Linked DNA regions of Paracoccus pantotrophus. The protein of the gene in region 1 interacts with the protein of each later gene in a pairwise test. Links are inferred from orthologs where the notes say so. Each region holds a gene or a part of one and is shown in the gene's direction. Other genes may lie near its edges. The genes, in order: ESD82_RS13400 and ndk.

The links.
Region 2: the proteins of ESD82_RS13400 (region 1) and ndk interact in binary tests that used the Escherichia coli proteins (3 or more experiments, as listed by UniProt). The link is inferred for Paracoccus pantotrophus from one-to-one orthologs.

What each region holds. Positions count from the first base shown.
Region 1 is NZ_CP044426.1:601,460-614,271, reverse strand. The notes cover bases 8,576-11,574. They hold ESD82_RS13400 (uracil-DNA glycosylase), read left to right. Parts: upstream 8,576-9,740; coding sequence 9,741-10,409; downstream 10,410-11,574. Other genes in these bases: moaC (cyclic pyranopterin monophosphate synthase MoaC), read left to right, coding at 11,207-11,574; trpC (indole-3-glycerol phosphate synthase TrpC), read left to right, coding at 10,419-11,210; trpD (anthranilate phosphoribosyltransferase), read left to right, coding at 8,711-9,748; ESD82_RS13410 (anthranilate synthase component II), read left to right, coding at 8,576-8,714. In the rest of the region: enoyl-ACP reductase FabI, read left to right, coding at 1-496; ESD82_RS13445 (LysE family translocator), read left to right, coding at 506-1,108; gpt (xanthine phosphoribosyltransferase), read left to right, coding at 1,118-1,615; ESD82_RS13435 (hypothetical protein), read left to right, coding at 1,730-2,113; trpE (anthranilate synthase component I), read right to left, coding at 2,269-3,771; ESD82_RS13425 (peptidylprolyl isomerase), read right to left, coding at 3,771-5,723; ESD82_RS13420 (aminotransferase), read right to left, coding at 5,847-7,022; ESD82_RS22210 (hypothetical protein), read right to left, coding at 7,033-7,959; more of ESD82_RS13410, read left to right, coding at 8,124-8,575; more of moaC, read left to right, coding at 11,575-11,680; ESD82_RS13385 (molybdopterin molybdotransferase MoeA), read left to right, coding at 11,692-12,812. UniProt on the Escherichia coli protein: Excises uracil residues from the DNA which can arise as a result of misincorporation of dUMP residues by DNA polymerase or due to deamination of cytosine.
Region 2 is NZ_CP044426.1:876,938-893,035, forward strand. What follows is about bases 6,455-9,448. They hold ndk (nucleoside-diphosphate kinase), read left to right. Parts: upstream 6,455-7,737; coding sequence 7,738-8,160; downstream 8,161-9,448. Other genes in these bases: ESD82_RS14795 (ABC-F family ATP-binding cassette domain-containing protein), read right to left, coding at 6,455-7,564; ESD82_RS14805 (cytochrome b/b6 domain-containing protein), read right to left, coding at 8,226-9,434; ESD82_RS14810 (thymidine kinase), read right to left, coding at 9,431-9,448. Also shown: ATP-dependent Clp protease adapter ClpS, read left to right, coding at 1-132; ESD82_RS14755 (class I SAM-dependent methyltransferase), read left to right, coding at 136-1,170; ESD82_RS14760 (SDR family NAD(P)-dependent oxidoreductase), read left to right, coding at 1,167-1,985; ESD82_RS14765 (hypothetical protein), read right to left, coding at 1,989-2,402; hemF (oxygen-dependent coproporphyrinogen oxidase), read left to right, coding at 2,483-3,343; ESD82_RS14775 (histidine phosphatase family protein), read left to right, coding at 3,343-3,903; ESD82_RS14780 (sugar O-acetyltransferase), read right to left, coding at 3,910-4,458; ESD82_RS14785 (SUF system Fe-S cluster assembly protein), read right to left, coding at 4,455-4,814; ESD82_RS14790 (MipA/OmpV family protein), read right to left, coding at 4,879-5,616; more of ESD82_RS14795, read right to left, coding at 5,717-6,454; more of ESD82_RS14810, read right to left, coding at 9,449-10,009; ESD82_RS14815 (DEAD/DEAH box helicase), read right to left, coding at 10,093-11,535; dtd (D-aminoacyl-tRNA deacylase), read right to left, coding at 11,717-12,166; ESD82_RS14825 (hypothetical protein), read right to left, coding at 12,168-12,395; ESD82_RS14830 (DUF2312 domain-containing protein), read left to right, coding at 12,545-12,787; ESD82_RS14835 (helix-turn-helix domain-containing protein), read left to right, coding at 12,988-13,158; and 4 more genes. UniProt on the Escherichia coli protein: Major role in the synthesis of nucleoside triphosphates other than ATP. The ATP gamma phosphate is transferred to the NDP beta phosphate via a ping-pong mechanism, using a phosphorylated active-site intermediate.

The sequences.
Region 1 (12,812 bases):
CGACACCACGCGCGACAATTTCCTGATGACCATGGACATCTCGGTCTATTCCTTTACCGCCGTGGCGCGCCGCGCCGCCGCGATGATGCCGAACGGCGGCTCGATGCTGACCCTGACCTATTACGGCGCCGAGCGGGTGATGCCGCATTACAACGTCATGGGCGTCGCCAAGGCCGCGCTGGAGGCGTCGGTGCGCTACCTGGCCGAGGATTTCGGCAAGGACGGCATCCGCGTCAACGCCATCTCGGCCGGGCCGATCAAGACGCTGGCGGCCAGCGGCATCGGTGATTTCCGCTATATCCTGAAATGGAACGAGCTGAACTCGCCGCTGCGCCGCAACGTCACCATCGACGATGTCGGCAAGTCGGCGGTCTATCTCTTGTCCGACCTGGGCTCGGGCGTGACGGGCGAAACCCATCACGTCGATTCCGGCTATCACATCGTCGGCATGAAGGCCGTGGACGCCCCCGACATCGCCACGACGAAAAAGGACTGATCCTCCGCGATGAGCGCCGAACAGGTCATCGCGCTTGTCTCGGCGCTGACGCTGGCGATCCTGACGCCGGGGCCGGCGATCATCGCCACGGTGCAGACCGCCTTCCTGCATGGTCGCGCCCGCGCCCTGCCCTATGCGCTTGGACTGGCCACGGGCGCCTCGCTGTGGTGCCTGTTCGCGCTGGCCGGGCTGGCGGTGCTGTTCCGGCTGCACCCGGCGCTGTTCGTCGCGCTCAAGGTCTTTGGCGGCTTCTACCTGCTGTGGTTCGCCTGGACGCTGTGGCGCGCCTCGACCCTGCCCCTGCCGCCGGCGGCCGGCGGCGCCAGCAAGGGGTTCTGGGGCGGGATCGCGCTGAACCTCTCCAATCCCAAGCCGGCGCTGTTCTATGCCGCGTTGATCCTGTCGGTCTTTCCCGAGCCGATGGGGATCGCGCGGCAGGCGCTGATCTATGGCATCTGCCTGGGGACCGAGCTGTTCTGGTATGCGCTGGTCGCCGTTCTGATGTCGACAGCCCTCATGCGCGCGCGCTATTTTGCGGCAAAGTTCTGGATCGACCGGGCCGCCGGCATCGCCATCGCGCTGCTGGGCCTGCTTCTGATCGTCAACCACTAAGGAGCCAGCATGAACGATCGCCTGCCCCATGAACGCGGATTCCATATCAGCTGGGACCAGCTGCACCGCGACGCCCGTGCCCTGGCCTGGCGGCTCGAGGATCGCCCCTGGCGCGCGATCCTGGCCATCACCCGCGGCGGGCTGGTACCGGCGATGATCGTCGCGCGCGAACTTGACGTGCGGGTGATCGACACGATTTCCGTCAAGTCCTATCGCGGCAAGGGCGGGCAGGAGCGCGGCGAGGTCACGGTGCTGAAGGCTCCGGACCCGGCGGTGATGCAGGACGGCGACGGCATCCTGGTGGTCGACGACCTGGTCGATTCGGGGCGCACGCTGGAACATGTGCGCACCATGTATCCCAAGGCGCATTTCGCCACCGTCTATGCCAAGCCCAAGGGCCGGCCCATGGTCGAGACCTATGTGACCGAAGTCAGCCAGGACACCTGGATATTCTTCCCCTGGGACATGGCGCTGCAATACGTCCAGCCCTATCGCGGCGAGGATTGATCCCGCGCGGCATGTCGCGGGCGCGCGGCGCTTCAGGATTGCCCCGCAGATCGTCGTGGCGCATCATCGGATGGCGGGCCGGAAGCGGCCCCTGTCCTGCGAGGGAAAACGGTGATGCGTCCGATCCTCATTGTTGCGCTGTTGCTGCCGATGCCGGCGGCCGCCTTCATGGCCCGCAACGGCATGACCGTCACCCAGGCCGGCCCGACCGAGATCGCGGTCGCCTACCAGGCTCGGCGCGAGGACACCGATTATTGGTGCGCCGCGGGCGATTTTGCGCAGCGCGCCCTGGGCCAGCCTGGCAAGGCCCGGATCTGGCGCGCCACGCCCAAGCCGCGCAAGGCGGGCCAAGGGATCGTCTTCACGCTCGATCCCGCACGCAAGGCCGAAGGGGCCGGGTTGTCCGAATTCGGTTCGGGACCGCGCGACGGCTCGCTGCCGCTGGGGATGGCGGTGGGAAATTACTGTCGCAGAGACATTCCCTTTTGGCGGGACTGACTTCTGCTGCCGCATTCGGGCGCAGCGATGCTGGCAACTTGCCCGGCCGGAACCACCGCCCCCCGCCAATCCGCTAGCCGCCTTGCCGGGCCGGGGATCGCCGGGCCGGCCCAGGGCGCGCTACGCATAATCGCCGGGGCCGGCCCGGCCCTCTCCTATCCGTTTCCGCGCACGAAACGCGCCGCTTCCTCGGCCGCGCGGCGCAGGGCGCGGCTCTTGTTCACCGTCTCCATGAACTCGGCCTCGGGGTCACTGTCATAGACCACGCCGCCGCCGGCCTGGATGTAAAGCGTGCCGTCCTTGATCACCCCGGTGCGCAGGGCGATGCACATGTCCATCTCGCCATTGGCGGCGAAATAGCCGACGCCGCCGGCATAGACGCCGCGCTTTTCCGGCTCCAGCTCGTCGATGATCTCCATCGCCCGGACCTTGGGCGCGCCCGAGACCGTGCCCGCCGGCATCCCCGCCAGCAGCGCCGACAGCGCGTCCTCGCCTTCGTTGAGCTCGCCCACCACGTTCGAGACGATATGCATGACGTGGGAATAACGCTCGACGATGAACCGTTCGGTGGGGGTCACCGTGCCGATGCGCGCCACCCGGCCCACGTCGTTGCGGCCGAGGTCCAGCAGCATCAGATGCTCGGCCAGTTCCTTCTGGTCGGCCAGCAGATCGGCCTCCAGCGCGCGATCCTCCTCGGGAGTGGCGCCGCGCGGGCGGGTGCCGGCGATGGGGCGGATCGTCACCTCGCCTTCGCGCAGCCGCACCAGGATCTCGGGCGAGGCGCCGACGATCTGGAAGCCGCCGAAATTCAGGAAGAACATGAAGGGCGATGGGTTGGTGCGCCGCAACGCGCGGTAAAGCGCAAAGGGCGGCAGCGGGAAATCCATCGCCCAGCGTTGCGAGGGCACCACCTGGAAGATGTCGCCGGCGCGGATGTATTCCTTGGCCTTCTCGACCGCCGCCAGATAGGCTTCCTTGCTGAAATTGCTGCGCAATTCGCCGATTTTCAGATCGTGGCCCAGGGCGCGCGGCTCGCTGGGCTGGCGGTCCAGCGCGCGCAGCGCCTCCATCACCCGCTCGGCAGCCTGGGCATAGGCGGCGCGGGCGGGGGTTTCCCCATCGTGCCAGGCCGGGGCGCAGAGCAGGACTTCGCCCTTGACCCCGTCCAGAACCGCAACGACCGAGGGGCGCATCATCATCGCATCCGGCAGGCCCAGCGGATCGGGGTTCACGTCGGGCAGGCGCTCGACCAGGCGGATCATGTCATAGCCCAGATAGCCGAAAAGCCCCGCCGCACCCGCCGGCACGCCGTCCGGCATGTCGATGCGGCTTTCCGCGATCAGGGCACGCAGGCTGTCCAGCGCCGGCCGGTCGTCACCCGCGAACTCGTCCGAATAGCGGGCGTTGCGGTTGATGCGGGCCTTGCCGTCGCGGCATTCCCAGATCAGGTCGGGCTTCATGCCGACGAAGGAATAGCGGCCGCGCAGCTCGCCGCCGGTGACGCTTTCCAGCATGAAGGAATTGGGCGCGGCCTCGGCCAGCTTCAGCATCAGGCTGACCGGCGTGTCCAGGTCGGCCGCCAGCCGGATGGTCAGAAGCTGGTTGCGCCCCTCGGCCCAGCCCCGCTCGAATGACGCGAAATCCGGGGTGATCTCCATCATTGGACCTGCGCGTTCACCGCATCCACCGCGGTCTGGTTCAGCGTCATGCCGGCCTGGGACTGCAGCGCGCGGGTGTAATAGTCGAAGACGTCCTGGCGCAGCGAATCCGCCAGCCGGGCCGAGATGCCCTCGCGGATCTGCGCGGCCTCGTCGCCCCTGGTCTCGGCCGGGTGGATCTTGTCCAGCGTGACCAGGAACACCCGGTTCTCGGCATCGACCACCTCGGTCGCGCCCTCCTCGGCGATCTCGAAGGCCTGGGTCACCACGTCCTGCGGCACACCGTTAATGAAACCGCCGCGGGCAAGGCCGGTCGCCGGCGTGCCGGGATCGGGGGCGGGCTTCTGGTCAGCCGGAGCGGGGGCCTCGGTCCCCGGCGCGGTCGCGGCGGCGCCGAGGGCCTGGGCGACCGGCGCGGTCGCCGCCGCCGGGGCCGGCTCGATGCCGGTCTCGGCGGCCGCCTCGGCCTCGACGCGGCGCTCCTCGGCCAGGGCGAGCAGCAGGCGATGCGTCTCGTTGCGCGCCCAATCCTCGGCCACGCGCTCGCGCACCTCCTCGAAGGGGATCAGCGCCGGCGGCTCGATCTTGTCCAGCCGCAGGGCGAAGACGCCGCCGTCCCCGGTCTCGAACAGTTCGGGGAAATCCTTCTCGCTCAGCTGCGCCGCGCGCTGGCGGAACTCGGGATAGGCGTCGATGCCGTTCGGGTGGGCCTCGGCGCCGGGACTCCAATCGATGCGGCCGAGCTTCATCGGCGTGTCCTCGACCATGTCCTCCAGCGCCGCGCCCCCGGCCAGCAGGTCGGCGAACTCGTCCGAACGCTCCTCGATCTGGCGCCGCGCGCGGTCCACCGCGGCCTCGAGCCGCAGGTCGTCGCGCGCCTCCTCGAAGGGAATGTCCAGCGGTTCCAGGATCGCATTCATCGAAAACAGCGCCGGCCCCAGGTCGGAACCGGCCGGGCCGGCGACGCCGGGCTCCTCCAGCGCAAACACCGCCTCGCCCGCAGCACCCAGCTCGGCCTGGCTCACCTCGCCCAAGTCGATATCGGCCAGCGTCAGCCCGCGCTCGGCGGCCAGCTGCTCGAAGGTGATCTCGCCGCGCTCGATGCGGGCCTTGGCCTCCTCGGCGGCGGCCATGGTGGGGAAGACCAGCCGCTCGACCATGCGGCGCTCGGGCTGCTGGAACTCCTCGATCCGGTCCTGGTAAAGCTCGCGCAGCGCCGCCTCGTCGACCTCGACCTCGCCCTCCAGCATCTCGGGGGTCAGCCAGACATAGGTGATCTGGCGGATCTCGGGCGCGGTGAAGCGGTCGGCATTGGCCTTGTGCCAGGCTTGCAGCGTCGCCTCGTCGGGGGTGGAAACCGGCGCGGGCAGATCCTCGGCGGTCAGTTCGCGCCAATGGATGTCGCGCGTCTCCAGCAGCCAGCCCTGGGTCTGCGCCACCACCGGCTCGGGCGCGCTGACACCGGCCAGCGCCGCGTCCTGCAGGATCAGCCGGGCCATGTCCATGCGCAGGTCATGTTCGAACTCGGCCTCGCGCATGCCCTCGCGGCGCAGCGCGTCGGCATAGATGGCGCGGTCGAACTGGCCGTTCAGGCCGCGGAAGGCGGCGATGCCGGTGATCTGCTCGGCCACCGCCTGGTCGCCGACCGAGACGCCCAGCCGGTTCGCCTCGGCCTCCAGCGCCGCGGCGGTGTAAAGCCGCGCCAGCGCCGCCTGGTCCACGCCGATGGCCTTGGCCTCGGCGGCACTGATCTGCCGGCCGGTGCGGGCAGAGAAATCCTGCATCTCGGCGCGCAGGGTGCGGGCATAGTCCTGGGCCGAGATCTCGACATCGCCCACCGCGCCGATATCGGCCGTGCCGCCCGAGAAATTGGTGACGCCGAAGCCGCCCAGCCCCAGGACCAGCATGCCCATCAGCAACCAGACGATCGTCGATTTGCCCTTGCCTCGCATCTTGTCGCCGTGCCCCGCCGTTGTTCTTGCCAGTCAGCGCAAGTCTTTAGGGTGCCAAGGGCCCGGCGGCAAGAGCCGCGACGCCGCGCCGCCTTGCCCGCCGGTCACAATCCGGTCGGCCGGTCAGGGCCGGAACGCCTCGAGCCGCTGCATCAGCGCCGCGATGCCGTCCCGGTCGGCATTGGCAAAGGCGATCCGGACATGGCGCGCGCCCTGCGCGTCGCCCTCGGGCATGAACATGGTGCCGGGCAGCAGCAGCACCCCCGCCTCGCGCAGCAGGCGCTGCGCAAGGTCCGGCGCAGGCATGTCGAACGGATGTTCGGCCCAGGTGAAATAGGCGCCGCAGCCCTTGACGCGCCAGCCGGGAAGCTGCGCCATGCCCTCGGCCATGGCGGCCCGGCGGGCAAGGATCTCGGCCCGCTCGCCCGCCAGCCAATCGCGCAGGTTCGCCATGCCCCAGGCCGCGCCGATCTGGCCGATCTGACCGGCACAGATCGCGACGGTGTCGAGGAATTTTTCGATCTCGGCCATGCGGGCGGGGCTGGCGATGACCGCGCCAACGCGATGCCCGGTCAGCCGGTAGGCTTTCGAGAAGCTGTAGAGATGGATCAGCACCTCGCCCCAGTCGGGATCGGCGAACAGGTCGTGCGGCGCGCCCTCGCGGGCGTCGAAGTCGCGATAGGTCTCGTCCAGAACCAGCGCCAGGCTGCGCGACCGCGCCAGCTCGGCAAAGGCGCGCAGGGTCTCGGCCGGGTATTCCGCCCCCGAGGGGTTGTTGGGGCTGACCAGCACGATGGCCCGGCTGCGCTCGGTGACCAGCCTGGCCGCCTCGGCCGCGTCCGGCACCATCTCCGCGCCGCAGCGCAGGGGGGCAGTGCGGATGCCCTGCATGTCGAGCCACATCTTGTGGTTGAAATACCAGGGCGCAGGCAGGATCACCTCATCCCCCGGCCCGGCGAGGCTCTGGATCGCGGCGCAGAAAGCCTGGTTGCAGCCTTGGGTGATCGCCACCTCTTCGGGGCGGATGGTGCCGGCATAGGCGCGCGACCAGTCGCGGGCCACCGCTTCGCGCAACTCGGGACGGCCCAGCACCGGGCCATAGAGATGCGCATCGGCCCGCTCCAGCGCCGCCTCGGCCATGGCACGGCGCAGGGGCTCGGGCGGCGGCTCGACCGGCGCGGCCTGGCTGAGATTGATCAACGGCCGCTCGGGCGGAAAGGTCAGGCCGGCAAGCCAGCGCCGCGCCTCCATGACGGGCGGGCGAAAGGTCGCGGCAAGGGCGGGGTTCAGCGGCAGCATGGGACGGGCCTCAGTCGGTCAGGCGCAAGGCGCCGAAATCGGGCGGGGTGGACAGGTCGGGTCCGGCGCCGGGTGCGGACCGGGCCGGGCCCTCCTCCTGGCCGGACCCGGAGGCTTCCGGCGATCGCGACGACGCCCGCGGGTCCGGCACCGCGGCACCGGACATCGCCGCCCCGGTTCCGGGCGCCGCTTCGGGACCGGCCGATGCCTCGGGCCCTGGGGCGACGGCCGGCGACGGATGCGCGCTTCCGGCCGGCTGCGTCCCGGCGGAAACGGCAGGGGCCTCGGGCGCCGCTTGGCGCCGCGCCTCTGGCGCTGGCTCGGGCGGCGGGGCGGCGGGCAGCGGTGGGGGCGCAGTTGCGGCCGGTTCCGACCCTGCGGAAACGGCGGGCGCGGCGGGGGCCTCTGCGGCCGGTTGGGACAGCGCGTCGGCGGATGCCGCGTCCGGCCCGGGCGCGGGGGCCGGCATGGTACGTTCAGGGGCGCGTTCAGGGGCGCGGTCCAGCGCCGGCACCACCACCTGGCCGGGCGGCGGCACGGGGACCGGCGCCTCGGCTGCCGGATCGGGCAGGTCGACCGGATCGGCCTCGGGCAAGGCGATCTCGGGCGCGACGGGGCTTTCGGCGGGTGCAAGCGGGCGCAGCCCGGCCGGATCGGCGGGCGCCGGCGCAGGCTCGTCGGCCGGGCGCGGCGCCAGCGGGGCCGCGGCGGGGCGCGGCGCCCCGGCGGCAAGCGGCGCGGGGGCCTGCGGCTGCATATCGCTGGTGTTCGAGAACCCGGAACCCGCCGGGACGGACAGCGTCTCGGCCGCCGGGCCCTGGCCGGCGGCGGGTGCCTCGGGGCGCGGCGGCTGCGGCAGCGCCAGCGACAGCCCGACCAGCGCCGCGCCGCAGACCAGCGCGCCATGAACCAGACCCGTCGCGAACCCTCTTGCCATGCCCTTGCCCAGCCCCTGCCCCACATGCCGCGCCACATGCGCCCCAACGCGGTTTTTCTTGCCCTGCGCTCTTGACCCGCGGCAAGGCTTTAGCCCATCTATAGCCGCAGAATTTCCGGGGTTCACCCCCCAATGCAAGGCGCCCCAGCCGGAAGGCCCAGACCATGATCCTGCTCATCGACAATTACGACAGCTTCACCTGGAACCTCGTGCATTACATGGGCGAGGCCGGGGCCGAGGTCGTCGTGCGCCGCAACGACGCCCTGTCCGTCGACGAGGCGCTGGGGATGGGCGCGCAGGGCATCGTGATCTCGCCCGGCCCCTGCGATCCGGCCCATGCCGGGATCATCGTGCCGCTGATCCGCGCGGCGGCGGAAAAGGGCGTGCCGCTGTTCGGGGTCTGCCTGGGCCACCAGGCCATCGGCGAGGCCTTCGGCGGCAAGGTGGTGCGCGCCAGCCGCATCGTGCATGGCAAGACCGACGCCATCACCCATGACGGAACCGGCGTGTTCGCCGGCCTGCCCTCGCCGCTGACCGCGACGCGCTACCATTCGCTGACCGTGGAACCGGAAAGCCTGCCCGATTGCCTGCGCGTCACCGCCACCGCCGCCGACGGCACCATCATGGGGCTGATGCACCGGACCCTGCCGGTCGAGGGCGTGCAGTTCCATCCCGAAAGCATCGCCTCGGAATATGGCCACGACATGATCCGCAACTTCCTGCGCCGCTGCTCGAACCTGGACCGCGCCGCATGAGCGCGCCGACCGATATCCGCCCGCTGATCGGCCTGGCCGCCAGCCGGCCGCTGACCGGGACCGAGGCCGAGGCAGCCTTTTCCGCCCTGTTCGAGGGCGCCGCCACCCCCGCCCAGATCGGCGGCCTGCTGATGGCCATGCGCGTGCGCGGCGAGACGGTCGAGGAAATGGCTGCCGCCACCCGCGCCATGCGCGCGCGGATGAACCGCATCAAGGCCCCCGAGGGCGCCATGGACATCGTCGGCACCGGCGGCGACGGCAAGGGCACGCTGAACATCTCGACCGCCACCGCCTTCGTGGTCGCGGGCGCCGGCGTGCCGGTCGCCAAGCATGGCAACCGCAACCTGTCCTCGAAATCCGGCTCGGCCGATGCCATCACCCATCTGGGGCTGAACGTGATGGGCACCCCCGAGATCGCCGAGGCCGCGCTGGCCGCAACCGGCATCTGCTTCATGATGGCGCCGGTGCATCACCCCGCCATGCGCCATGTCGGTCCGGCGCGGGCTGAACTGGGCACCCGCACCATCTTCAACCTGCTGGGGCCGATGACCAATCCCGGCTCGGTCAAGCGGCAGCTGACGGGCACTTTCGACAAGGTCTGGAACCGGCCGATGGCCGAGACGCTGCGCGAACTGGGCTCGGAATGCGCCTGGCTGGTGCATGGCGGCGACGGCACCGACGAGATCTCGATCGCCGAGCCGACCTGGGTGGCGCAGCTCAAGGACGGCGAGATCACCGAGTTCCAGGTCTCGCCCGAGGATGCCGGCCTGCCGGTGCATCCGTTCGAGGCGATCCTGGGCGGCGATCCGGCGCAGAACGCCGCGGCGCTGCGGGCGCTGCTGGACGGCGCGCCGGGCGCCTATCGCGATGCCGTGCTGCTGAATGCCGCCGCCGCGCTGTTGATCGCCGGCAAGGCCGCATCGCTGCGCGAAGGGGCCGAGATCGCCCGCGATTCCATCGACAGCGGCAAGGCCAGGGCCAAGCTGGCCGCGCTGGCCGCCCAGGTCGGCGCGCCGGCCGAGCCCCATGGCTGAGCCCATCCCCGTTCCCGGCGCCTGGGCCGGCCTGCCGTTCTTTCGCCAGGACTGGCCGGCCATCGCGGCCCGGTTGCGGGACCGCGACTGGCTGCCCGGCCCCGCCCGCGTCTTCGCCGCGCTGGAGCTGACGCCGCCGGAGCAGGTCCGGGTGGTGATCCTGGGGCAAGACCCCTATCCCACGCCGGGCCATGCCAACGGGCTGGCCTTTTCGGTCACGCCGGAAACCGCGCTGCCGCGTTCGCTGCGAAACATCTATGCCGAGATGCGCGAGGATATCGGCGCCGCCCCCCCGAACGGCGACCTGAGCCATTGGGCGCGGCAGGGGGTGCTGCTTCTGAACACCGCGCTGTCCGTGCTGCCCGGCCAAGCCGGCGCCCATGCGAAATGGGGCTGGGAGAAGCTGGCGCGGCAGGCCGTCGCCCGCGCGCAGGCCGAGCGCCCGCTGACCTTCATCCTCTGGGGCGGCCACGCGCAAAAGGCGCTGGCCGGGCTGCCGCGTCCGCAGGATCTGGTGATCGAAAGCGCCCATCCCTCACCGCTATCGGCGCGGCGCGGCTTCTTCGGCTCGCGCCCCTTCGGCCGGGTCAACGACTGGCTGCGGTCGCGGGGCGAGCCGGTGATCGACTGGGCCCTTTCCGAAACCGCCGCCGCGGGGTAAACCGACGTCATGGATATTCTCGACCGCATCAAGGCCTACAAGCTGGAAGAAATCGCCGCCGCCAAGGCCGCCCGGCCGCTGTCGGGCATCGAGGCCGCGGCCCGCGAAGCCTCGCCCCCCCGCGGCTTTGCCCGCGCGCTGGCCGACAAGGCCGGGCAAGGCCATGCGCTGATCGCCGAGATCAAGAAGGCCAGCCCCTCCAAGGGGTTGATCCGACCGGATTTCGACCCGCCCTCGCTGGCCCGCGCCTATGAGGCCGGGGGGGCGGCCTGCCTTTCGGTGCTGACCGACGCCCCCAGCTTCCAGGGCGCGCCCGAATTCCTCACCGCCGCGCGCGATGCCTGCGCCCTGCCGGCGCTGCGCAAGGACTTCCTCTACGACACCTATCAGGTGGCCGAGGCCCGCGCCTGGGGTGCCGATTGTATCCTGATCATCATGGCCTCGGTCGACGACACCTTGGCCGCCGAGCTTGAGGATGCGGCCTTCCACTGGGGCATGGACGCGCTGGTCGAGGTGCATGACCGCGCCGAACTCGACCGCGCGCTACGCCTGAAGTCGCCGCTGATCGGGGTGAACAACCGCAACCTGAAGACCTTCGAGGTCAGCCTGGAGGTGACGCTGGACCTGGCGCCGCATGTGCCCGCGGATCGCGACCTGGTCTGCGAGAGCGGGCTGTTCACGCCTGCCGACCTGAACCGCATGGCCGGGGCCGGGGTCAGGCGCTTCCTGATCGGCGAAAGCCTGATGCGCCAGCCGGACGTGACCGGCGCCACCCGCCAGATCCTGGGTCTTGCCGCATGAGCCTGACGCATTTCGACGCCCAGGGCCAGGCGCATATGGTCGATGTCTCGGACAAGCCCGAGACCGCGCGCGAGGCGGTGGCCGAGGGCATGGTGATCATGGCCCCCGAAACGCTGGTGCTGGCGCAGGGCGGCGCGGCCAAGGGCGACGTGATGGGCGTGGCGCGGCTGGCCGGCATCATGGGCGCCAAGCGCACCGCCGAGCTGATCCCGCTGTGCCACCCGCTGCCGATCACCAAGGTCTCGGTCGATCTGGCGGCCGACCCCGCCCTGCCCGGCATCCGCGTCACCGCCACCGTTCGCACCGCCGGCAAGACCGGGGTCGAGATGGAGGCGCTGACCGCCGTCTCGACCGCCTGCCTGACCGTCTATGACATGCTCAAGGCCGCGCAGAAGGACATGCGGATCGAAGGCATCCGCCTGCTGTCCAAGACCGGCGGCAAATCCGGCCCGTTCCGCGCCGCACCCTGAAGGGGGAACCCATGATCAGCGTCGAAGAAGCCCGCGCCCGCGTCCTGGCCCTTGCACCCGCCCCCGAGCCAGAGCAGGTGGCGCTGGCCGAGGCGCTTGGCCGCGCGCTGCTGGCGCCCGCCGTGGCCCGGCTGACGCAGCCGCCCTTCGACGCCTCGGCCATGGACGGCTATGCGCTGCGCTCGGCCGACCTGCCCGGCCCCTTGCCGGTAATCGGCACCGCCGCCGCCGGCCAGCCCTATGCCGGCGAAACGCACCCCGGCAGCGCCATCCGCATCTTCACCGGCGCGCCGGTTCCCGGAGGCTACGACCGCGTGGTCATGCAGGAGCTGGTGGTGCGCGAAGGCGACCACATCACGGTGGCCGAGCCCGGCCACGGTCGTAATATCCGCGCCAAGGGCAATGATTTCGCACAAGGCTCCGAGTTTCTGCCGCGGCGCCCCTTGCGCCCCGCCGATCTGGCACTCATCGCGGCAATGAACGTGCCGCAGGTGACGGTCGCGCGCCGCCCGCGCGTCGCCGTCCTGGCCGGCGGCGACGAACTGGTTCCCCCCGGCTCCGAGCCTGCGCCGGGCCAGATCATCAGCTCGAACGACCTCGCCATCGCGGCATTGGCGCGCGAAGCCGGGGCCGATCCCGTCATCCTGCCGCTCGCCCGCGACACCGAACAAAGCCTGCGCGACCGCTTTGCCCAGGCCCAAGGGGGCGACCTGATCGTAACCATCGGCGGCGCCTCGGTGGGCGATCACGACCTGATCGGCAAGGTGGCGGCCGATCTCGGCATGGAGCGGGCCTTCTACAAGCTGGCCATGCGGCCGGGCAAGCCGCTGATGGCCGGGCGGATCGGCCTCGCCGCCATGCTGGGCCTGCCCGGAAACCCCGTTTCTGCCGTGGTTTGCGCGAAACTCTTCATGCAGCCGCTGATCCGGGCCATGCAGGGCCTGCCGGCGGGGCCCGAGCCCTTGCAGGCGACGCTCGCCCGCGACCTGCCGCCCGAGGGCGACCGGCAGCACTATCTGCGCGCCCGCCTCGCCCCCGGCGAGACACTGCCCCGGATCGAGCCCTTCGGCGACCAGGATTCCGCCCGGCTCTGGCTTCTGGCCGAGGCCGACGCGCTGCTGATCCGTCCCGC
Region 2 (16,098 bases), 280 kb from region 1 along the record:
ACGGTTCATCGCAAGGGGGTGGCCGTCGTCGGCGTCTTCTCGCACGAGATCGCCGAAACCAAGGTGGCGCAGGTCATGGAACTGGCCCGCCGCCAGCAGCATCCGCTGCAATGCACCATGGAAAAAGAGTAGAAATTGGCTGGATCACGGCTGGAACTTGTCTTTGGCGGCACGCCGCCCGAAGGGCGCATGCTGCTGATCGGCGCGGGCGCCGCGACCGATCTTGACCCCTTCGACCCCGCCCGCGTGCAGATCGTGCAGGGCTTTTACCCCGATCACCGGGCGCTGAAGGCGCGCGGCTACGACATGGCGACCGAGGCCTCGGGCGATTTCGACGGCGCCGTGGTCTTCCTGCCGCGGGCGCGGGCCGAGGCGCGGGCGCGCATCGCCGAGGCCGCGGCGCGGCTGGCGCCGGGCGCCTCGCTGTGGATCGACGGGCAAAAGACCGACGGCATCGACGCGGTGATGAAGGAGATGCGCGCCCTGGCCCCGGTGGACGAGGTCCAGTCGCGTGCCCATGGCAAGATCTTCCGCGTCACGCTGCCCCAGCCGGGCTGGCTGCCCGAGGGCTGGGCGGCGCAGGATCACCTGGCCGCGCCCGGCATGGTGACGCGGCCGGGCGTGTTCTCGGCCGACGGGCCGGACCCGGCGTCGCAGGCGCTGGCGGCGGCGCTGCCCGAAAAGCTGCCGACCCGCATCGTCGATCTGGGCGCGGGCTGGGGCTGGCTTTCGGCACAGATCCTGGCCCATCCCGGCGTCGAGCTGCTGCACCTGGTCGAGGCCGATGCCGCGGCGCTGGATTGCGCGCGGCGCAATGTCACCGATCCGCGGGCGCGGTTCCATTGGGCGGATGCGCTGGATTTCCGCCTGCCCGAGCCGGTGAACGGCGTGATCATGAACCCGCCCTTCCACGAGGGGCGTGCGGCCGACCCGAGGCTGGGCGCCGGCTTCATCCGCGCGGCGGCGGGGCTGCTGACCGGGGCGGGGCGGCTGTGGATGGTGGCCAACCGCCACCTGCCCTATGAGCAGGCGCTGCGGGAATGCTTTGCCGAAGTCGCCGAGCTGGGCGGCGATGCGCGCTTCAAGATCCTGACCGCCTCGGGAGCGCGGCGCGGCACTGCCGGGCGCCTTCAACCAAAAGGCCCGCAACCGAAAGGCCGGAAAAGATGAGCCTCTCCATCCAGGGCAAGACCGCCATCGTGACCGGCGCCGCCCGCGGCATCGGCCTGGCCATCGCCCGGCATTTCGAGGAGGCAGGCGCCAATGTCATGTTCGCCGACAGCGACGAGGCGGCGCTGATGACCGAACTGGGCGAACAGGCGGCAAGCGAAGGGCCGGTGCGCGCCTTTGCCGGCGACTTGGGGCAGAAGCTGACGCTCGCGAACCTGATCTCGGCCACCATCGACGCCTTCGAGCGGGTGGATATCCTGGTCAATGCGCATCGCATGGTGCAGGGCTGCGACCCGCTGACGGTGAACGACGAGCTGCTGGGCGACATGCTGCGCCAGAACATGAGTTCCGGCCTGCGCCTGTCGCAGATGGTCGCCAGGCGCATGATGGCCCAGGCCGATGAGGCGGGCGAGGCGAGCGAGAACGCCTTGCAGCACGGCGCCATCGTCAATGTCACCTCGCTGGCCGCCGATTGGCCGCAGCCGCAGATGCTGGCCTATTCCATCGCCAGCGCGGCGCAGGCGCAGGCCACGCGCTCATTGGCCTCGGCTCTGGCGCCCAGGCGGATTCGCGTGAACGGCGTGGCCTTTGCCAGCATCATGTCCAACAACCTGCAACTGAAGCTGCGCGAGGATCCGGGCCTGCGCGAGCGCATGGTCGCCGCCACGCCGCTGGGCCGGATTGCCGGCGCGGACGAATTGGCGGCGACGGTGCAGTTCCTGGCCAGCGAGGCCTCGAGCTTCGTGACCGGCCAGATCCTGCGCGTCGACGGCGGCCGCAGCCTGGGCGACCCGCTGGCGCCAGGGGTCTACTGAGCCCTATTTGCCCTCTTCGGGGTAGGCGGCCTTGCAGGCATCGACGGCCGCGCGGGCGGCGGGGGCCAAAGCCTGCTTGCGCGCCAGCAGGTTGTCGCGCTTGCGTGCCTCGGCCGCCGGGTCGATCGGCACCCGGTAACGCTCGGTATCGGCAACGTCGCGCAAGCAGGGACGATAGCCCAGCCGGCGGTTGCCGTCCTTGTCCAGCCAGACATAGCGGCAGTCGTCCCATTGGGTGCGCATCACCGTGCGCTCCTCCCAGGCATAGCCGCGCGCCAGGTTGGCCTCGACCTCGGCCAGAAGGTTCGAGACGGTGCGATATTCGCGGGTGTTGCGACTGATGCATTGCTCTTGCGGGGTTCCGCAGGATGCGACAACCAGAACAGGCATCAGGGCAAGCAGGATGTTGCGGGTCATGGCCGGGATCTCTAGTTGTTTCGCCCGAAGCATAAGCCCGCCCCGCAGGCGGGGCAATTCACGAATGCGGAGGCAAGCCCATGGAAATGCACGATGAGCGACAGAAGGCCGCGGCCTGGTTCCGCGAGCTGCGCGACCGCATCGTCTCTGCCTTCGAGGCGCTGGAGGATCGCGGCCCCGCCAATGCGCCGGCCGGCCGTTTCGAGATCCGCGAGACCAAGCGCGGTGAGGATGGCGGCGGTGGGTTGATGTCGGTGATGCGCGGCGGCCGGGTCTTCGAGAAGGTCGGCGTGAACTGGTCGGCGGTGCATGGCGAGCTGTCGGCCGCAGCCCGGCAGGCCATGGCGGCCCGCGGCGTGCCGGGGGTCGAGGGGGATCCGCGCTTCTGGGCTTCGGGGATCAGTCTGGTCGCGCATATGCAGAACCCGCATGCGCCGGCGGTGCACATGAACACGCGCATGTTCTGGACGCCCGGCGCCTGGTGGTTCGGCGGCGGCGCCGACCTGAACCCCTGCCTGGAATATGCCGAGGATACGGCGCATTTCCACGCCACGCTGAGCGCGGCCTGCGCCCCGCATGGCGCCGATTACTATGACCGCTTCAAGGCCTGGGCGGACGAGTATTTCTTTGTCCCGCATCGCGGCCGGGCACGGGGCGTCGGCGGCATCTTCTATGACGACCTGAACACGGGCGACTGGCATGCCGATTTCGCCTTTACCAGGGCGGTGGGCGAGGCTTTCCTGCCCGCCTTCCTGCCGCTCGCGGAAAAGCGCATGGCCCAGCCCTGGGGCGAGGCGGAAAAGGACGCGCAGCTGATCCATCGCGGACTTTATGCAGAATACAACCTGGTCTATGACCGCGGCACCAAATTCGGCCTGGCGACCGGCCACGACCCCGAGGCGGTGCTGATGAGCCTGCCGCCCATGGCGAAATGGGCCTGATGCCGGACTGGCCGGATCTCTACCTCATGCGGCACGGCCAGACAGTCTGGAACGCCGAGGGGCGGTTGCAGGGCCGGCTGGATTCGCCGCTGACGCCCCTGGGCGAGGCGCAGGCGCGGCGGCTGGCCTGGCTGGTGCGCGACCTGCGCGGCATGGCGCGGCTGGTCAGCACCGCGGGGCGGGCGCAGCAGACGGCGCGTATCGCCTTTGGCGGGCAGGGCTTTGACCTGGACGAACGCCTGCACGAAATCGACATCGGCGATTTCAGCGGCCGGCTTGCGTCGGAACTGCAGGCCGCGCATCCCGAAGCCTTCGCCCGCGGTCCGCTGGACTGGTATGACCTGGCACCGGGCGGCGAGCATTTCGCCGGGCTCGAAGCGCGGGTGCGCGCGTTCCTGGACGATCTGGACGGCCCGGCGCTGATCGTGACGCATGGCATCACCCTGCGCATGCTGCGGCTGGTGGCCATGGACTTGCCGCTGGAGCGGCTGGCCCAGATGCCGGTCAGCCAGGGCGGGCTGCACCTGGTCAGCCGCGGCCGGCACCGGATGTTTCTTTGACGCCTGTCAGGATTTCGGCGGCAAGGGGCGGGCAGGGTTGCCGACGACGGTCGCGCCGGGCGCCACGTCGCGGGTCACGACCGCGCCGGCGCCGACGATGGCGCCGTCGCCGATGCTGACGCCAGGCAGGACGATGGCGCCGCCGCCGACCCAGACGTCATCGCCGATGGTGATGGGCTTGCCCCATTCGACGCCCTTGGCGCGGCTGTCGCGCTCGCGCGGGCGATCCTCGGTCAGCAATTGCACGGCGGTACCGAACTGGCAGCGCGCGCCGATGCGAATCTCGCAGATGTCCATGAAGAAGCAGCCGTAATTCACGAAGCAATCCGGCCCGAAATGGATATGCTTGCCGTAATCGACGTGAAAGGGCGTGCGGATCACCGCACCGTTCCAGGTGCCCAGCAATTGCGTCAGGGTGCGGGCGCGGGTCTTGTCGCCGATGATGGTGGCATTGTAGTCGCGCATCAATCCCTGCGCGGCCTTGCGCATCGCCACCAACTCGCCATCGCCGGGCTTGTAGGGCCGGCCGGCCAGCATGTCCTCGCGCGCGGTCAAATGAAGCCAAGCTCCAGGCGGGCTTCCTCGGACATCATGTCCATGCCCCATTGCGGCTGGAAGGTCATCTCGACATCGACCTGCTTGACGCCGGGCAGCGGCTCGACGGCATCGGCGACCCAGCCGGGCATCTCGCCCGCGACCGGGCAGCCGGGCGCGGTGAGGGTCATGACGATGCGCACGGCATTCTCGTCATTGATGTCGATGGTGTAGATCAGCCCCAGGTCGAAGATATTGACCGGGATTTCCGGGTCGTAGACCGTCTTGCAGGCCTCGACCACGCTGTCGTAAAGGGGATGGTCCGTCGTCGAAGGCGCGATCAGCGGGTCGCCCTCCTTGAGATTCTCGGTGCTCATGCGGCGTGTCCTGTAAAATCTTGGCAATGATATAGGACTTGTGCCATCCGGGGTCCAGAGCCGCTTAGAAGCGGAAGTTCAGCCGCCGCGCCACGCCGATGCTGATCGAGGGCTGGCTGCGGGTCTGCACCAGCGGCGAATCGCCGGCATCGCCCAGCAGCCGGCCATAGGTCAGCCGCCCCATCAGCGCCGTATTGGGCATGAATTCGTAACGCGCCTCGACGCTGATGCGGGCGATATAGGCGCCGCCGTCGGGGTTGTGGACCGGCTTGCCGCCGGCAAGCGATTCGCCTTCGTCCACGCCAAAATAGGTGCCGGTGAAATCCTGGTCGCCCAGGCCCAGCTCGGCCCCGGTCCACAGCGTCAGCTGGTCGCTGACCTCATAGCGGTATTTCGCGCCCAGCTCGCCCACCACGCCGTGATGGCCGCCGAAACCCTTGCGGATGGCGCCATAGCTGGTCATGTCGCCCATGCGCCAGGACAGCTTCACCCCGAATTCGCCGGCGCGGCCGATATCCTCCATGCCGCGCAGATCCTCGTGATCGCTGGAATCGCGCTTGCCGATATAGTTCAGCGAGGGCAGGACCGAGATCCCGTCCTTCTTGCCGGCATCGGCATCGCTGTTGCGCAGGATGATCCAGGGCGAGGCGTCCAGGTTGTCCGAACCCATGAACTCGGGACTGTATTTCACGCCCAGCCCGGTATCGACCGAAAGCCCGCGCCCAAGCCCCAGCGACTGCGCCGCGGCGGGCGAGGTCAGGGCGGTGGCGGCAAGAAGCGCAAGCGCGGCAATCCGAGTCATGGCGAATCCTTATCAAATCGCCCGGCACCCTGCGTCGAAACCCGGCGCCAGGGCAAGCGGAGTCTGGTGAATTTTACACAATAATTCGCGGCTGTTGCGCTCAGGCCCGCTCGGCTTCCTCCAGCCGTTCCAGCGCCTCCATCCACAGCCCTTCGGCGCGCTGCATCGCCTCGCTGGCCTCGGCATGCTTGCGGCCCCAGGCTTCGGCCTTTTGCGCGTCGTCATAGGTTGCCGGATCGGCCAGGATGGCGTCCAGCTTTTCCAGCATGGCGGTCAGCTTGCCGACCCGCTCCTCGGCGCGCCTGGCCTCGGCGCGCAACTCCAGGATCTTTTCGCGCGCGGGGCGTTTCGGCGCCGGTTTCGCCTCGGCTTTCGGCTCGGGCTTTTCCTCGCCGGCCAGCAGCATGCGGCGATAATCGTCCAGGTCGCCCTGCCAAGGCGAGACGCCGCCCTGGTCCACCAGCCACAGCCGGTCGGCCACCAGATTCAGCAGGTGCATGTCGTGGCTGACCAGCACCACGGCGCCGGTATAGTCGTTCAGCGCCTCGGTCAGCGCCTCGCGGGATTCGATGTCCAGGTGGTTGGTCGGCTCGTCCAGGATCAGCAGATGCGGCGCGTCGATGGTGGCGAGCAGTAAGGACAGCCGCGCCTTCTGCCCCCCGGAAAGCTGGCTGACCCGGGTCTCGGCCTGCGCCTCCATCAGCCCGAATCCGGCCAGCCGGGCGCGCAGCTTTGCCGGCGGCTCGTCCGGGCGCAGCCGGCGGACATGGGCGATGGGCGTCTCGCCCAGCTCCAGCTCATCGACCTGGTGCTGGGCGAAATAGCCGATGCGCAGCTTGCCCGAGCGCGCGATCCGCCCCTCCATCGGCTCCAGCCGCCCGGCCAGCAGCTTCGAAAGCGTGGACTTGCCCTGGCCGTTGCGGCCCAAGAGCGCGATGCGGTCGTCCTGGTCGATGCGCAACGCCAGCCGGCGCAGCACCGCCCGCCCGTCATAGCCGACCGAAACCCCGTCCAGCGAGACGATGGGCGGCGACAGCTGGTCGGGCTGCGGAAAGCCGAAGCGGTGGAACTTCGCCTCTTCCGGGGCGGTGATCGGCTCCATCTTCTCCAGCATCTTGATGCGGGCCTGGGCCTGGCGGGCCTTGGTGGCCTTGGCGCGGAAACGATCCACGAAGCTTTGCAGATGCGCGCGGCGGGCATCCTGCTTTTTCGCCTCGGCGGCTTGCAGGGCGCGCTTCTCGGCCCGGGTCCGCGCGAAGGTGTCGTAGCCGCCGGAATAGAGCACCAGCTTGCGATCTTCGAGATGCAGGATATGGCCGACGGCGCGGTTCAAAAGGTCGCGGTCATGGCTGATGACGATGACGGTATGGGGATAGCGCTGCAGATAGCTTTCCAGCCACAGCGCGCCTTCCAGGTCCAGGTAGTTGGTGGGCTCGTCCAGCAGCAAGAGGTCGGGCTGCGAAAACAGCACGCCTGCCAGCGCCACGCGCATGCGCCAGCCGCCGGAATAATCGGCGGTCGGCCGCGCCTGGTCCTCGGTCGAAAAGCCCAGGCCGCGCAGGATGGTCGCGGCCCGCGCCTCGGCCGACCAGGCGTCGATATCGGCCAGCCGGGTCTGGATCTCGGCGATGCGATGGGCGTCGGTGGCGCTCGCGGATTCGGCCAGCAGCGCGGCGCGCTCGGTATCGGCCGCCAGCACCGTCTCCAGCACGCTGGTCGCGGTGCCGGGCGCCTCCTGCGCGACGCCGCCGATGCGGGCGCGGGGCGGCAGGCTGATGGCGCCGCCGTCAAGGCCCAGCTCGCCCCGGATCAGCCGGAACAGCGTGGTCTTGCCGGCGCCGTTCGGGCCGACCAGGCCGACCTTGTGCCCGTCCGGGATGGTGGCCGAGGCATGCTCGAACAGCGGCCGTCCGGCGATGGAATAGGATATGTCGTCGATGCGCAGCATGCGCCACCGCATGGCGCAAGCGGCGCGCCCCGTCAATGCCGTCATCGACGGCCCGCGCGAAGGAGGGGGCCGCGCCGGCTTTTCAAGCGCCGTCGCCCATGCTAACGGGGCGCGGATTTCCGGGCCACCTGCGGCCGGAACAAGGAACCGGAACAAGGAAAAGGACGACCGACATGGCCATCGAACGCACGCTCTCGATCATCAAACCCGACGCCACCAAGCGCAACCTGACCGGCAAGATCAACGCCAAGTTCGAGGATGCCGGCCTGCGCATCATCGCGCAGAAGCGCATCCACCTGTCGCCCGCCCAGGCCGGCCAGTTCTACATCGTCCACAAGGATCGCCCCTTCTACGGCGAACTGGTCGAGTTCATGGCCTCGGGCCCGGTCGTGGTGCAGGTGCTGGAAGGCGAGAACGCCATCGCCAAGAACCGCGAAGTGATGGGCGCCACCAACCCGGCCAATGCCGACGAGGGCACCATCCGCAAGGAGTTCGCTCTCTCGGTCGGCGAGAACTCGGTCCATGGCTCGGACGCGCCGGAAACCGCCAAGGAAGAAATCGCCTTCTTCTTCTCGGGCCTCGAACTGGTCGGCTGAGCCCCGGCCTCTTCGTTCCCCAAATACCCAAAGGAAAGGGCCGCCCATCGAGGCGGCCCTTTCTCCTATTGCCGCTTCGCGGTCAGCTCGAAACCGATCTCGACGCCGAATCCCACGGTGCTTTCATCGGCATAGCCCGCGCCGATGCCGAAATCGCGGCGATCGACGCGCATCTGCCCCTTGGCCTGCGCCACGTCACCCTGAAGCGTCAGCGCGAAGGGCAAATCGGCCTCGACCGTCTGGCCGGCGATGGTCAGCCGGCCCTGCGCGGCATGCGGCTGGCCCTCGGCCGGGGGCGGCAGGATCTCGGCCTCGAAACGCGCGGCGGGATGGGCGGCGGCGTTCAGGAAATCCGGGCCCTTGGCCGCGTCGCTGATGGCGCCCAGCGTCAGCGAGGCGATGTCGACATCCACCGTCACCCGCCCGGTCTGGGTCTCCGGGTCATAGGCGATATCGGCCTGCCATTGCCCGAACTGCCCCGTGACCGCATTGCCGGCCTGCATGACCTCGATCTCCAGCGCGCCCTGTTCGACCGCCCAGCCCGATCCGGCCGCGGCCGCAGGGGCGGATGCGGTGGCGGGCATCTCCTGCGCCTCCGGGGTGTCGGCCGGGATGAAGGCGACCCCCACCCAGACCACCAGCCCCGCCAGGGCGGCCAGGACATGCGGCAGGAGGCCGGGCTGCGCGGCCGGGGGCTCGGGCGCGTGCTCGGGATTGCCGGCCATGCGGCGCATGGTGCCGTCGCGGTCGATGATCGCGTGCTTCAGCGCCCCCGCGACATGCAGCAGGATCAGCCCGGCCAGCAGCCACCAGCCGAATTCGTGGAAGGCCGCGAAACGCCCGGACAGCGCCGCGTCCTCGGGAACGAAGGGCAGGCGCTGGCCGAAGGGCCAGAGGATGCGGGCAAAGCCGCCCGGCGCCGCGGAATGCAGAAGCCAGCCCGACAGCGGCATGACGACCATGCCGATCCACAGCGCCCAATGCACGACCTCGGCGCCGAAGCTTTCCAGCCGCCGCTCGGGATGCAGCGGGCGCGGCTTCGGCTGGGTCAGGGTCCACAGCAGGCGCAGCGCGGCGAGGGCCAACGCCGCCATGCCCACGGTCTTGTGCACGGAATAGGCGGTGAAGATCGCCTGCAGCTGCGTTTCCCCGCCATCGGGCAGGTTGTCCGCGTAAAGCCCGATGGCGATGGCGGCCAGGATCAGCACCGCGACCGTCCAGTGGAACATGCGGGCGACCCAGCCATAGGCGCGGGCGGTATTGCTGGCTTTCATCGGATTTCTCCCATCGCTTCGCGCCAATGGCGCCGGCAGAGCGAGACATAGGTTTCATTGCCGCCGATCTGCACCTGCGCGCCCTGGTGCAGCACGCGGCCGCCTTCGTCCTGGCGTATGACCATGGTGGCCTTGCGCCCGCAATGGCAGATGGTGCGCACCTCGCGCAGGTCGTCGGCCACGGCCAGCAGCGCCGCCGATCCGGGAAACAGCCGGCCGCGGAAATCGACCCGCAGCCCGTAGCACATCACCGGCTGGCCAAGGTCGTCGGCGACGCGGGCCAGCTGCCAGACCTGCTCCTCGGTCAGGAACTGCGCCTCGTCGACGAAGATGCAGGCGGCGCCGCGGCCCCGGGCCTGGATCAGGGCGAAAAGATCGGCTTCGGGGGTGAAACCCAGCGCGGATTCGGCGATGCCGATGCGGCTGGCGATCCGGCCGGGGCCGGCGCGGTCGTCCAGCGCCGCGGTCAGAAGCAGCGTCGCCATGCCGCGTTCGCGGTAATTGTAGGACGCCTGCAGCAAGAGCGTGCTCTTGCCGGCATTCATCGTGGAATAGTGAAAATAAAGCTTGGCCATGCCGGCACATAGCCGCGAGGGCCGGGGGGTCGCAAGCCGCCGCGACGGGGCGGCGGCTCACGTTTGCGCGTATCGCGGCGGGATCAGGCCCGCTGCGCCGTTTTCGGCGCGCGCGAGGGGCGCCGGGCCGGGCGCTTGCGCGCCGCGCCTTGCGCCGGGCGGCCCGCGGGGCCGCCGCGTTCGCGGATCTTGGCCGCCTCGAAGGGCTCCTCGCCGCCGACCACGGCGATCTTGGCCTTCATCGCCTTCTCGATGGCGCGCAGCTCGCCGATCTCGGCGGGCGCGCAGAAGGCGATGGCGCGGCCGTCGCGCCCGGCGCGGGCGGTGCGGCCGATGCGGTGGACGTAGTTTTCCGGCACGTTGGGCAGGTCGTAGTTATAGACATGCGCCACCTCGGGAATGTCGAGGCCGCGCGCCGCCACGTCGGTCGCGACCAGAACCTTGGTGTCGCCGGCGCGGAAGCTGGCCAGGGCACGCTCGCGCTGGCCCTGGCTCTTGTTGCCGTGGATCGCGGCGACCTTGTAGCCCCATTTCTCCAAAAGCTTCGACAGCTTTTCCGAGCCGTGCTTGGTGCGGCCGAAGACGATGGCCAGCTCGTCCACATGTTTGGACAGGTATTCCGCCAGCAGCGTCGCCTTGTCGCCCTGGTTGACGAAATGCACGCCCTGGTCGATCTTGGCTGCCGCCTGGCCGGGCGGGTTCACCGCCACGCGCAGCGGATCGTTCAGGTAGCTGTCGGCCAGCTCCTCCATCAGCTTCGGCATGGTGGCCGAGAACAGCAGCGTCTGGCGCTCGCGCGGCAGCATCTTGGCGATGCGGCGCAGCGCGTGGATGAAGCCGATGTCCAGCATCTGGTCGGCCTCGTCCAGCACCAGATACTTGGTCTGCGACAGGTCGATGGCGCCGCGCTCGATCAGGTCGATCAGCCGGCCCGGCGTCGCGATCAGCACGTCGACGCCGCGTTCCAGCCGCTGGACCTGCACGTTGATCGAGGCGCCGCCGACGACGCGGAACTGCCGGATCGGCGTGCCGATGGCATAATTGTCGATGTTCTCGGCGATCTGGGTCGCCAGTTCGCGGGTCGGCGCCAGGATCAGCGCCCGGCAGGTCCGGGGCTCGGGCTTGCGGCCGATGTTCAGCAGCCGGGTCAGCATCGGCAGGCCGAAGGCCGCCGTCTTGCCGGTGCCGGTCTGGGCCAGGCCCAGGAGGTCGCGGCCGGCGACGATGCCGGGGATGGATTTTTCCTGGATGGGCGAGGGGGTCTCGATGCCCAGGCCCGGCAGGTTGATCGCCACGCGCGCATCGATCCCCATGCGGGTGAAGGCGGTGTCGATATCCGGAATGGCGCGGCGGATGAATTTCTCTTCCGGCTCGGCGCGGTGACGGCGGTGGTTGGTGTTGGGCTTGTCGTTGCGGAAGCGCGGCTTGCCGCCTTGCTGGGCGCGGGGATTGCCCGAACGGTTCGGGCGGGTGGTCTCGTTGGTCATGTCGTCTTTCGGCCAGGTCGCCCGCGTATCGGCGCGCATGGCTGGGGCCGTGCGGATCGCACGGCAGGTTGCGAGGGGCGGGCGTGGATACGGTGATGCCCGCAGCCTCCCCGCGTGAATGGGAAACTGAAAATCGGTGCCGACCTTGGCGCAAGGGCGCCGGCTGCTCACGCGGCAGCGGGCGGCAACTTGTCGCAAATGAGGGTTCGGGCGGCGAAAGTCAAGCGCGGTCTGCGGAATCCATCCAGATCGTCACCGGGCCGTCATTGACCAGCGACACCTGCATGTCGGCGCCGAAGGAGCCGGTCTCGACCGGGAGGCCGAGCGCGCGCAGCGCCTCGGCAAAGCGCAGATACAGCGCCTCGCCGCGCTCGGGCGCCTCGGCGGTGGAGAATCCGGGCCGGTTGCCGGTGCTTGTGTCGGCGGCGAGCGTGAACTGGCTGACCACCAGCACCGCGCCGCCGATGTCCTGAACCGATCGGTTCATCTTACCGGCCTCGTCGCGGAAGATGCGCAGCTTGGCGATGCGCGCGGCCAGTTTCGCGGCCGCGTCCTCGGGGTCGCCGCGCATGGCGCAGACCAAGACCAGAAGGCCGGGCCCGATGCGGCCGATGCTGCGGCCCTCGACCGTGACCTCTGCCTCGGCGACGCGCTGGACCAGCGCCCGCATGTCAGCCGCCCAGCATGATGCCAAGGACAACCAGCATCAGCCCCAGGACCGAGGCCGCGAGCGCCGCCATGTTCACCGCGACGACCTTGCGCATGGCGGCGCGCATCTGCTCGTCATCGGCGATCCGTGCCTTGGCGCGCGCCGCGGTGACGATGCACCATGCCAGCGCGACCAGCCCGATCACCGTCAACCCGGTTCCGCCCCAGATCAGCCCGTCCCAGATCGTCATGTTCCGCCTCCGTCTGCCAGCGACGGCCTAGCGGCGATTGCGCCCGGCCGCAAGACCGCCTAGACCCGCGGCGGAAAACACGCGGGATGGGGTGCCGCCGGCCTTGCGCCGTGCGCATCACGGGCCCGCAGCAGCAAATGGAGCAGCAAATGGATTCGTATCAGGTGACTGCGGACGAACTGCGTCAGTTCGTGGAACGGATCGAGCATCTCGAGCAGGAAAAGAAGGATATCTCCGAGCAGATCAAGGAAGTCTATGCCGAGAGCAAGGGGCGCGGCTACGACACCAAGGCGCTCAGGGCCATCATTTCGCTAAGAAAGAAGGACAAGGATCAGGTCGCCGAGGAAGAGGCTGTGCTGGAGATCTACAAGCAAGCCTTGAACATGATCTGAAAACCTTGGCCGGGCGCGGTTTCCTTGACCCGATCCGCCCGGTCGTTCCATGCGCTTCGTCTTGGGATGCGCATTCTTCAGGCGGAGTTTTTGTTTACATAATCATAATTATCGAAGAAATTCGACCCTAGGGGTGGATTCTATTCTAAATCGCGACAAGCCATGGTTTTCAGGCAGTTGCAATTCACGGAGAACCCCTTTTGGCCTCGCATCTCAGCTTCGATGAGCGCCGCATCATCGCGGCCATGCTGCAACGCAAGCTCAGCGTTGCGCAGATTGCCGCGCAGCTCGGCCGGCACCGTTCGACCATTCATCGCGCGATCCGGCGCAATTTCTGGCACGATCCCGATGTGCCGATCGCCAATGGCTAGTGGCATATGAACGCGCAGCAACTCGCGGCGTCTCGGCGCTGTCAGCTGTCAGCAGCGCAAGCTGGTCCGGCATGATGCGCTGCGGCTGCCGGTGATCGACCGGCTGCGCGCGGGATGGCCGCCCGAGCAAATCGCCGGTCGGCTGCGCCATGAAGGCCACTGCGAGCGGATGTGCCGCGAGACAATCTACCGCTATGTCTGTTCATCTGAAGGCCAGTTCCAGGAACTGGGCCGCTTTCTGCCGGAGCGGCGCCGCAAGCGGAAGGCGCGCCATGCCCGCAAGGCCACAAGCCTCGTCTTTCCAGAATGTTGCATGATCCGCTACCGCCCTGAGGCCGTGAGGAGCAGCCCCGGACCGGAAGCAGAGGCCCGCGGCCTGCGGCGCCGGAATGCGTCACCCGGCCGGCGAAGGCTGCCTCGGCGGCACGGTTGGCGGGACGCCCCATATCCGCGGCGCGTCCCGCATCAGCATCCGCGCCTCGATCAGGTCGAGGCGCTGGCGCGCGGCTTCGATATTGCCCGCGGTTTCGTCCAGAAGCTTGTGCCACAGGCGCAAGGCGGAAACCGGGCTCCAAGGCAGCGCCGCCTGCGCAAGCCAGCGGCGCAATTCCGGGGGCAGCCGGTCGTATTGCGCGATCGGGCAGCGCCTGCGGCGGCGGCGCAGCGAGGTGGCGAGGTTGCCGCGCATCAATGGAGCCTCCGGGCCTCGGCCGGCTCCACCATGGGGTCAAGCGCCAGGAACAGCCGCACCTTGCCGGTTCCGGCGATGGGCGGGGAACGGTGCAACAGCCCCGTGACCTCCATGCCCGGCCACGAGGCGCCGCGCAGGACCGCGACTTCGCCGCTGCGCATCGCGCCGGCCCGCACGATCCGGCCGTTTTCATCCTCCAGCCCGAATTGCGTTTCCGGCCCCCGATAGGTGCAAAGCAGCCGCGCGGGCAACTGATCGACATGGAACCGGCGGCAGGCATCCGTCGTCACCGCCTCGAAGCGGATATGCATCAGCGGGTTGCGCATGATCCGGGCAAGCATCAGCGCCAGCGCCCCGATGTCGCTGGCCAGCAGGTCGCGCATCGTCCCGGCGGGCAGGCCGGACAGGTCGCAGGCGGCGTGGACGCCGCGCTCGATCGTCCGGAAATCGGCCACGGCACGCAACGCGGGCAACTGTCCGGGGGGAATGCTCTCGATCCATTCGGCAAAGCCGGGCGAGCGATTTCGCCGCCAGATCGCCGCCCCGACCCCCGGCCGGGTTATCTGTTCCAGTACGAGCCCGCTGGAGGATTCGAGGATCCCCCGCGCCTTGGCGGCGCCGGGGTGCGGCATTTGCGGGATTGCGGTATCGGTCTTTGCCATGCGTCCGGGTTTTCCCTCCTGGCTGTGTCGCCCCGTTTGCGGCGGGGGGCATTCTGCGCCCCTACCCCTGCCCTTGCGGTCGGCGCCCTGCTCAGGCGACGCGGCGCTGGCCCCATTGCGGGAAAGGATCGGGCAGCCCGGCCCAGGCTTCGGGCGTGAAGTCCCGAGCCTCGACCAGGGCGTCGTCCAGAGCCTTGGTGATTGCCGCAGGGTCCATGCCCGAGCCGATGAAGACCAGTTCCTGCCGGCGGTCGCCCCAGGGTTCCTGCCAGACCTTCCCGATGTCTTGGAGGGAATCCGGGTGGGTGGGCCAGCGATCCCGCGGCACCGAAGCCCACCAGCCCCCCAGCGGCGTCACGCTGGACATCGCCCCGGCAAGGCTGAACTCGACCGCCCAGCCGGGGCGCGAGGCGATCCAGAAATGCCCCTTGGCGCGGATCACGCCGGGCAGGTCGCCATTCAGCAAGTCATGGACCTTCTTCGGATGGAAGGGCTGCCGGGCGCGATAGACGAAGGACGAGACGCCGTATTCCTCGGTCTCGGGCACATGCGCGTCGAAGCCGTAAAGCTCCTTGGCCCACATCGGATGCATATGCGCCCTGTCGAAGTCGAAAAGCCCGGTATCGAAGATCGCCCCCGGCGCGACGCGGCCGAAATCGGTCTCGACCAGCCGGGCGTCGGGGTTCAGGGCGCGGACGATCTTGCGGGCCTGGTCCAGCCGGACCGGCCCCGCCGCGCTGACCTTGTTCAGCACCACCACATCGGCGAATTCCATCTGGTCGGTCAGCAGATCGACCAGCGTGCGGTCATCCTGGTCGCCCAGGCTCTCGCCGCGGTCGGCGATGAAGTCGTGGCTGGAGAAATCCCTGGTCAGGTTGACCGCATCCACCACCGTGACCATGGTGTCGAGCCGGGCGACGTCCGACAGGCTGGCGCCGTTCGGATCGCGGAAATCGAAGGTCGCCGCCACCGGCAAGGGCTCGGCGATGCCGGTCGATTCGATCAGGAGATAGTCGAAGCGCCCCTCCTCGGCCAGCCGGCGGACCTCGACCAGCAGGTCGTCGCGCAAGGTGCAGCAGATGCAGCCATTGGTCATTTCGACCAGCTTTTCCTCGGATCGCGACAGTTCTGCCCCGTCGCGCACCAGATCGGCGTCGATGTTCACCTCGGACATGTCGTTGACGATCACCGCGACGCGCCGGCCCTCGCGGTTGTTCAGGACATGGTTCAGCAGCGTCGTCTTGCCCGCGCCCAGAAAACCGGACAGGACGGTGACGGGCAGGCGGCGATCTTTGGCGCGGGTGCTGGCTGGCATGGTATTCCTATATGTAATGTTATTACATTACTTATATAGCCGGGATCGCCGGGTTCTGCAATGCCCCTGTTCTTGCCCCCTCCACCGCCCGCCGAACAGCCGCGCTGCCTTTTGCCAGGGCAAGGCGGGCGCAAGCCTGCCTGGCACGGTGGGTTCATGCGGTGCGGTATTCGGTGCGGTTCAGAACGGCGCCTGGACCAGGCGGAACGCCGTTGCGATGGCGAAGATCGCCACGAGGCCACCGAAGGCGATCTCGACCAGGCTGGCGATGA